Regions from separate parts of the Neorhizobium sp. DAR64860/K0K1 genome, predicted to be linked through region 1. Evidence: riboswitches for the same ligand, from Rfam matches in the RefSeq annotation. Region 1 holds a riboswitch; the other holds the start of a gene.

The links. Region 1 has a riboswitch for S-adenosylmethionine ahead of metA (homoserine O-acetyltransferase MetA). Riboswitches for the same ligand answer to the same signal wherever they lie in the genome.
Region 2: linked by a shared signal. The riboswitch ahead of ACQY1J_RS18555 (O-succinylhomoserine sulfhydrylase) and the one ahead of metA (homoserine O-acetyltransferase MetA) in region 1 are both predicted to bind S-adenosylmethionine.

The regions. Positions count from the first base shown of each region.
Region 1 covers NZ_CP191459.1:116,658-120,040, forward strand. The annotation lists gene ACQY1J_RS05130 (ABC-F family ATP-binding cassette domain-containing protein) at 1-179, opposite strand, end outside; gene ACQY1J_RS05135 (thiamine diphosphokinase) at 187-837, opposite strand; SAM riboswitch at 956-1,033, shown strand; gene metA (homoserine O-acetyltransferase MetA) at 1,096-2,019, shown strand; gene ACQY1J_RS05145 (aldose epimerase family protein) at 2,141-3,163, shown strand; tRNA gene ACQY1J_RS05150 (tRNA-Gly) at 3,302-3,376, opposite strand; gene ACQY1J_RS05155 (hypothetical protein) at 3,377-3,383, opposite strand, start outside.
Region 2 covers NZ_CP191459.1:2,894,655-2,898,037, forward strand. The annotation lists gene ACQY1J_RS18540 (glycosyltransferase family 2 protein) at 1-121, shown strand, start outside; tRNA gene ACQY1J_RS18545 (tRNA-Gly) at 135-208, opposite strand; gene ACQY1J_RS18550 (2'-deoxycytidine 5'-triphosphate deaminase) at 279-1,373, opposite strand; SAM riboswitch at 1,447-1,525, shown strand; gene ACQY1J_RS18555 (O-succinylhomoserine sulfhydrylase) at 1,572-2,762, shown strand; gene apaG (Co2+/Mg2+ efflux protein ApaG) at 2,929-3,321, shown strand; gene ACQY1J_RS18565 (Hsp33 family molecular chaperone) at 3,335-3,383, opposite strand, start outside.

The sequences.
Region 1 (3,383 bases):
CCCGACTGCGCTTCCACCATGCCGGCGGCGATCTTCATCAGCGTCGATTTGCCCGACCCGTTGCGGCCGACGAGGGAGATGCGGTCGCCGGGCTCCACCTGCAGCGCAGCTCCGTTGAGAAGCGGCGTGCCGCCGAAGGTTAGAACGATATCGTCGAGTTTCAGAATAGGCGGTGCCATGCGGCGTCTATGCTCCGGAAAAATCGTTTGGACGGGCAAGGATCATCGCCCTGCCGTCACGTAAATGGAATTGGACCGGCCCTTCTGCAACGTTGGACACGGTGCGGGAGGAACCGAAGGGCAGCGCGTAATCCTTGAGTGGATAGCGCGCGCCGAGAATGTCGAGGCCTGCAAGGCCGGTAAAACCGATGACGGAAAACAGCGCGCCCTTCGGCAGGTCGAGCGTCATCGTGCCGGTGAGAAACGGCACAGCCTCTTCCTCGCCGGATGTCAGAAGAACGTCATGGCCGCGTTCGGCAAGGCTCATCGCATGCAGAAAATGCTGGAGCGCGTGGTCGGATCGTTCGCCGCCCAGTGCGCCGATCAGGATCAACCGCGTCGCGCCGCGTTCGATCGCTTCAGCCGTCGCAATCTCGCCGTCCGTCTCGTTCTTTTCAGGCGGATAGGTCCGGCGCTCGACATCCGGAAAGCGCTCGATCAGGGCGGCGTCGGAGGAATCGAAGTCGCCCACCCAGAGCTCCGGCATCACACCCAGCGCCTCTGCATGGCGCATGCCGCTGTCGGCCGCAATGAAGCGGCTTGCGGCAACTGCCTTTTGCAGTCGGTCGGTTACGGTGAGGTCACCGCCGAGCAGGATCGTGAAGGTCGAGTTGGCCATTGCCCATGCCCATATCCTAAAGCGGCTCGCAAGGGAAAGGCGCGTGTCGCACTGTTCGTGCGAAAGCGGTCATTTTTGCTGCCATTGACGGCGGGCGTGGCAGGGATTATTTGAAAAGTCGAAATTCCGTGGTGATTTGGCCGGCCGGCTTGCAGCCACGTAAAAAAAGTCGCTAAAGGGCCGCGAGAAGAGTTTCAAAAACTTCCCACGGGCCGGCTGCGATTCTTCGTGCCGGCTTTTTGTTTTTGGGTTGAAGAGATGCCGATCAAGATCCCCGATACGCTGCCTGCCTTCAACACGCTCGTTTCCGAGGGCGTGCGCGTGATGACCGAAACGATGGCGGTCAGGCAGGACATCCGGCCACTGCAGATCGGGCTTCTCAACCTCATGCCCAACAAGATCAAGACCGAAGTGCAGATGGCGCGCCTTGTCGGCGCTTCGCCGCTGCAAGTCGAGTTTTCGCTGGTCCGCATCGGCGGCCACAAGGCCAAGAACACATCGGAAGATCATCTCCTGTCGTTCTACGAGACGTGGGAAGAGGTGAAGCACCGCAAGTTCGACGGTTTCATCATCACCGGAGCGCCGGTGGAAACCCTGCCATACGAGGACGTCACATACTGGCAGGAGATGAAGGAAATCTTCGACTGGACCACCACCAACGTGCATTCCACCATGAATGTCTGCTGGGGGGCGATGGCCGCCATCTATCATTTCCACGGCGTTCCGAAGCACGGGCTGAAGGAAAAGGCGTTTGGGGTCTATCGCCACCGCAACCTGTCGCCGGCCTCCGTCTACCTCAACGGCTTCTCCGACGATTTCCAGGTGCCGGTGTCGCGCTGGACGGAAGTTCGTCGGGAGGATGTTGAAAAGGCCGGCAGTGACCTCGAGATCCTGATGGAATCCGACGAAATGGGCCTCTGCCTCGTGCATGAGCGGGCCGGACGGCGGCTGTTCATGTTTAACCACGTCGAATACGATTCCACCTCGCTTGCCGACGAGTATTTCCGCGATGTCGATGCCGGCATACCGATCAAGATGCCGCACGACTATTTTCCGCACAACGACGATACGCTGGCTCCGCTCAACCGCTGGCGCGGTCATGCGCATCTGCTGTTTGGAAACTGGATTAACGAGATCTACCAGACGACGCCTTACGACGTCGAAAAAATCGGCACCGAGTGACCGAGACCGGTTTCTGCCCCGTCATCCTTGCTGGATGATAGCCTGACGGATTTTTCCGCTGGCCTCGTTGCAGCTTTGACCGAAATCACGCAGTTTGCCGCAAACATTCGGGAGATGGGTTATGACGGGTCATGAATTCGAGATTTTCGGCACGACGAAGAGCGGCGAGGCGGTGCACCGGATCACGCTGTCGGGCGGCGGGCTGACAGCCCAGGTTCTCACCTGGGGTTCGGTTATCCAGGATCTGCGGCTTGCCGGCCACGAGCCGCCTCTGGTGCTGGGGTTCGACAATTTCGCAGACTATGAGGCCTACTCGCCCTATTTCGGCGCCACGCCTGGTCGCTGTGCCAATCGCATCGGCGATGGCCGCTTCTCGATCGACGGCACAGAATACCAGCTGGAACTCAACGAAGACGGCGTAACCCATCTGCACGGCGGATCCGACGGTATCGCCCGGCGCATTTGGTCGATCGTCGATCACGCGGAAGACCGAGTCGTGCTGCAGATCACCGACCCGGACGGACGCGCCGGATATCCCGGCAACTGCACCGTCACTGCGACCTACCAGCTGATGGAAGACGGGGTGCTTTCGGTGATCTACGACACGGTGACCAACCAGCCGACGCCCGCCAACGTCTGCCAGCACTCCTATTTCAATCTCGACGGTCGTCCCGACATTTTCGGCCACGACATGATGATCGCCGCGGCTGAGTTGACGGCGGTGGATGAAAGGATGGTGCCGACCGGCGTCCTGATGCCGCTTGCTGGCACCACGTTCGACCTGAGCGAGATGGGTCCGATCCAGCGCACCGGCGCCGATGGCGAACAGGTGAAGTTCGATCATAACTACTGCCTCTCGGAGGAGAGGACTGCCAAGCGCTCGGTCGCGCTTGCCCGCAGCCTGTATTCCGGCGTGCAGCTCGAAGTGCGCACCACGGAGCCGGGGATCCAGTTCTACGCGGGCTTCAAGCTCGCCTTGCCGGTGCCCGGCATGGAAGGCCGCCACTATGCGCCTTACGCCGGCTTCTGCCTGGAAACCCAGGTCTGGCCGGACGCCATCAACCACGAGACTTTCCCCAATGCAGTGCTTCGCCCGGGCGAAACCCTGCGCCAGGAAACCGACTACGTGTTTTCGAAGAGCTGATGCGAGGGGGACGAGGCTGCCGCAAGGCGGCCTCGGTCTGGCTGCGAGGATGCAGGCAGCCAGCGAATGACGATAATAGACGAGGTACCCTACTGGGTACCAATACCGTTATTCGTTTTTTCGTCTGAAGGAAAAATTTGGAGCGGGCGAAGGGATTCGAACCCTCGACCCCAACCTTGGCAAGGTTGTGCTCTACCACTGAGCTACACCCGCTCATAAA
Region 2 (3,383 bases), 730 kb from region 1:
TGCGGTGCCGCTCTACTGGATGATGACATCCTTCGCCGCCTGGAAGGCGCTGTGGGAACTCAGGACAAAGCCGTTCCACTGGAGCAAGACACCCCACATGCCGCGACGGAAGGAGAGCTGATCGGGAGGGGGATTGGAGCGGGTGAAGGGAATCGAACCCTCGTATTCAGCTTGGGAAGCTGCTGCTCTACCATTGAGCTACACCCGCGTCGGGGGAAGGTTTCCAACAATGGGCCTTTTCTGTCAAGGTCGCCGGGGTGGAAGCGTCCGGGGATGTCCTAGCTGCGGAAATGCTTGGAGAGTTTGAGGCCCTGCGCCTGATAGTTCGAGCCGAGGCCGGAGCCGTAGAGGCCCTGGGGTTCTTCCAGCATGTGTTCGTAGACGAGGCGACCGACGATCTGGCCGTCTTCGAGGATGAACGGGACCTCGTGGCTGCGCACCTCTAGGACTGCGCGGCTGCCGCGGCCGCCGGCGGCCTCGTGGCCGAAGCCGGGGTCGAAGAAGCCGGCGTAATGGACGCGGAATTCGCCGACCAGCGGGTCGAACGGTGTCATTTCGGCCGCGTAGAGCGGTGGCACATGGACGGCCTCGCGGGAGACGAGAATGTAGAATTCATCCGGATCCAAAATCAGTTCGTTGCGGCCGCGGCTGTGGATCGGCTCCCAGAAATCGAACAGATCGTGCTGGGCCTTCTTGTCGACATCGACGACGGCCGTGTGGTGCTTGCCGCGATAGCCGATCAGGCCATCCTTGTCGCCGGCAAGATCGATGGACAGCGCGATGCCGCCGCCCGAAACGTTCGGTTGCGCGGCGGCAACCAGCGTTTCGGCTTCATGCAGCGCCAAAAGCTCCGGCTCATGAAGGAGCGCATTGCCGATCCGGAAACGGATCTGCGACAGGCGCGAGCCCTGGCGAACGACGATCGGGAAGGTGCGCGGCGAGATTTCGAGATAGAGCGGGCCGGAATAGCCTGAAGGGATCTTGTCGAATTCCTGGGCGCGGTCGGTGATGACGCGGGTGAAGATATCGAGGCGGCCGGTGGAGCTTTTCGGGTTGGCGGACGCCGACATCCCGGCCGGCAGATCGAGGCTTTCCATCAGCGGCACGATATAGACGCAGCCGGTTTCGAGCACCGCGCTTTCGGAGAGATCGATGACATGCAGGCTGAGGCGCTCGAGCTTGTCGGACACGAGGCTCGTGGGTCCAGGCATGAAGGAGGCACGCACGCGAAACGCCTTCTGCCCCAAGCGCAGATCAAGGCTCGCCGGCTGGATCTGGTCCTGATCAAGCGCCCTCTCGGACTTCAGCCGTCCTTGTTCGAAGAGCGCCGCAATTGCGCGGTCCGCCAGAATTCCCGTTTCGCGAGCCATCATGTCTCTTTCAGATTTTGGGGGCGACAAAACCAAATGCGGACCATTGACGCAAGCGGAAGCGAGGCGTAAGGCAGCTTTATCCCGTGGTGATTTGGCCGGTCGGCTTGCAGCCACGTTAAACAAGTGGCTAAAAAGACCGGGTTGAAAACCGGTCTGCGATTGCGGCCGGTTTTTTTGTATCACGAAGGTGATGAACGCATGAGCAAATCCCCGAACAAGAACTGGCGCCCAGCCACCACGCTCGTCCATGGCGGCACGCTGCGCTCGCAATATGGCGAGATGTCTGAAGCCATCTACCTGACGCAGGGCTTCGCCTACGACAGTTCAGAAGCAGCCGAAGCCCGTTTCAAGGGCGAGGCCGACGGTTATATCTATGCCCGCTACGGCAGCCCCACCAACGACATGTTCGAAAAGCGCATGTGTGCGCTGGAAGGTGCAGAAGAAGCCCGCGCCACCGCCTCCGGCATGGCCGCCATCACGGCAGCGCTCATGTGCCAGCTTCGCGCCGGCGACCATATCGTGGCCGCCCGGGCCCTGTTCGGTTCCTGCCGCTGGGTGGTCGAAACGCTCGCCCCGCGCTACGGCATCGAATGCACGCTGGTCGACGGTCGCGACCTTGCCAACTGGGAAGCGGCGATCAAGCCCAACACCAAGGTGTTCTTCCTGGAAAGCCCGACAAACCCGACGCTGGAAGTGATCGACATTGCCGGCGTTGCCAAGCTTGCCAATCAGGTCGGCGCCCGTCTGGTGGTCGACAACGTGTTCGCAACGCCGCTCTTCCAGCGGCCGCTGGAACTCGGCGCCCATGTGGTCGTCTATTCCGCCACCAAGCATATCGACGGCCAGGGCCGCAGCCTTGCCGGCGTCATCCTTTCGGACCGCGAATGGGTTCTGGAGCACCTGCAGGACTATTATCGCCATACCGGTCCGGCGATGTCGCCGTTCACCGCATGGACACTGATCAAGGGGCTGGAAACGCTGCCGATCCGTGTTGCCCAGCAGACGTCGAATGCGGCGAAGATCGCCGATTTCCTGGCCGAGCAGAGCAAGGTCGCGAAAGTGATCTATCCCGGTCGCAAAGACCATCCGCAGGCCGACATCATCGCCAAGCAGATGACGGGCGGATCGACGCTGGTCTGCTTCGAGCTGAAGGGCGGCAAGGATGCGGCCTTCAAGCTGCAGAATGCCATGGAGGTGGTCACCATCTCCAACAATCTCGGCGACACCCGCTCCATCATCACGCATCCGGCAACGACGACGCACAAAAACCTCAGCGACGAAGCCCGTACGGAACTGGGAATTTCGCCCGGCACCGTGCGCTTTTCGGCCGGCATCGAGGATGCGGACGATCTACTGGAAGATTTTGCGCAGGCGCTGAAGCAGATCTGATCGGCTTTACGCCGAACGATGGGTAGACCCGGAACGCTCCGGGTTTACCATATCAGTTATCCCTATCATCAAGAACGCGACATTGCCTCAGATGCAAGCCGCGAGAATTCTTGACCTTTCTCCCCCACTGTACGATATCGGCACGATGAGCAATCTTGAGGTGCCAATGTACCGCGCCCGCACCAGAGACATAGACGTCGCCGTCGAGCCCTATTATCTCGAGGAGCAGTCGAGCCCCGAGGACAGTCGTTATGTCTGGGGATACCGGATCGTGATCGAGAACAAGTCCTCGATCAGCGTCACGCTCGTGCATCGCTACTGGAACATCACGGACGAAAACGGGATCGTCGACGAGGTCGACGGACCAGGCGTCGTTGGCGACCAGCCGCGACTGAAGCCGGGCGACAGCTATGAATATTCGTCCGGGTGCCCGCTCGACACGCCATCCGGCGTCATGTTCGGCACCTACGATATGAAGACGGACGAAGGCGAGACTTTCAAAGTCGACATTCCCGCCTTCTCGCTGGATTCACCAGGCGTCGTGCGCGTTCTGAACTGACCCGCAAAGCGGATCAGGCGCTTTCGAATTCTTCCGTCACGAACTTGTAGGTGGTCGAGCAG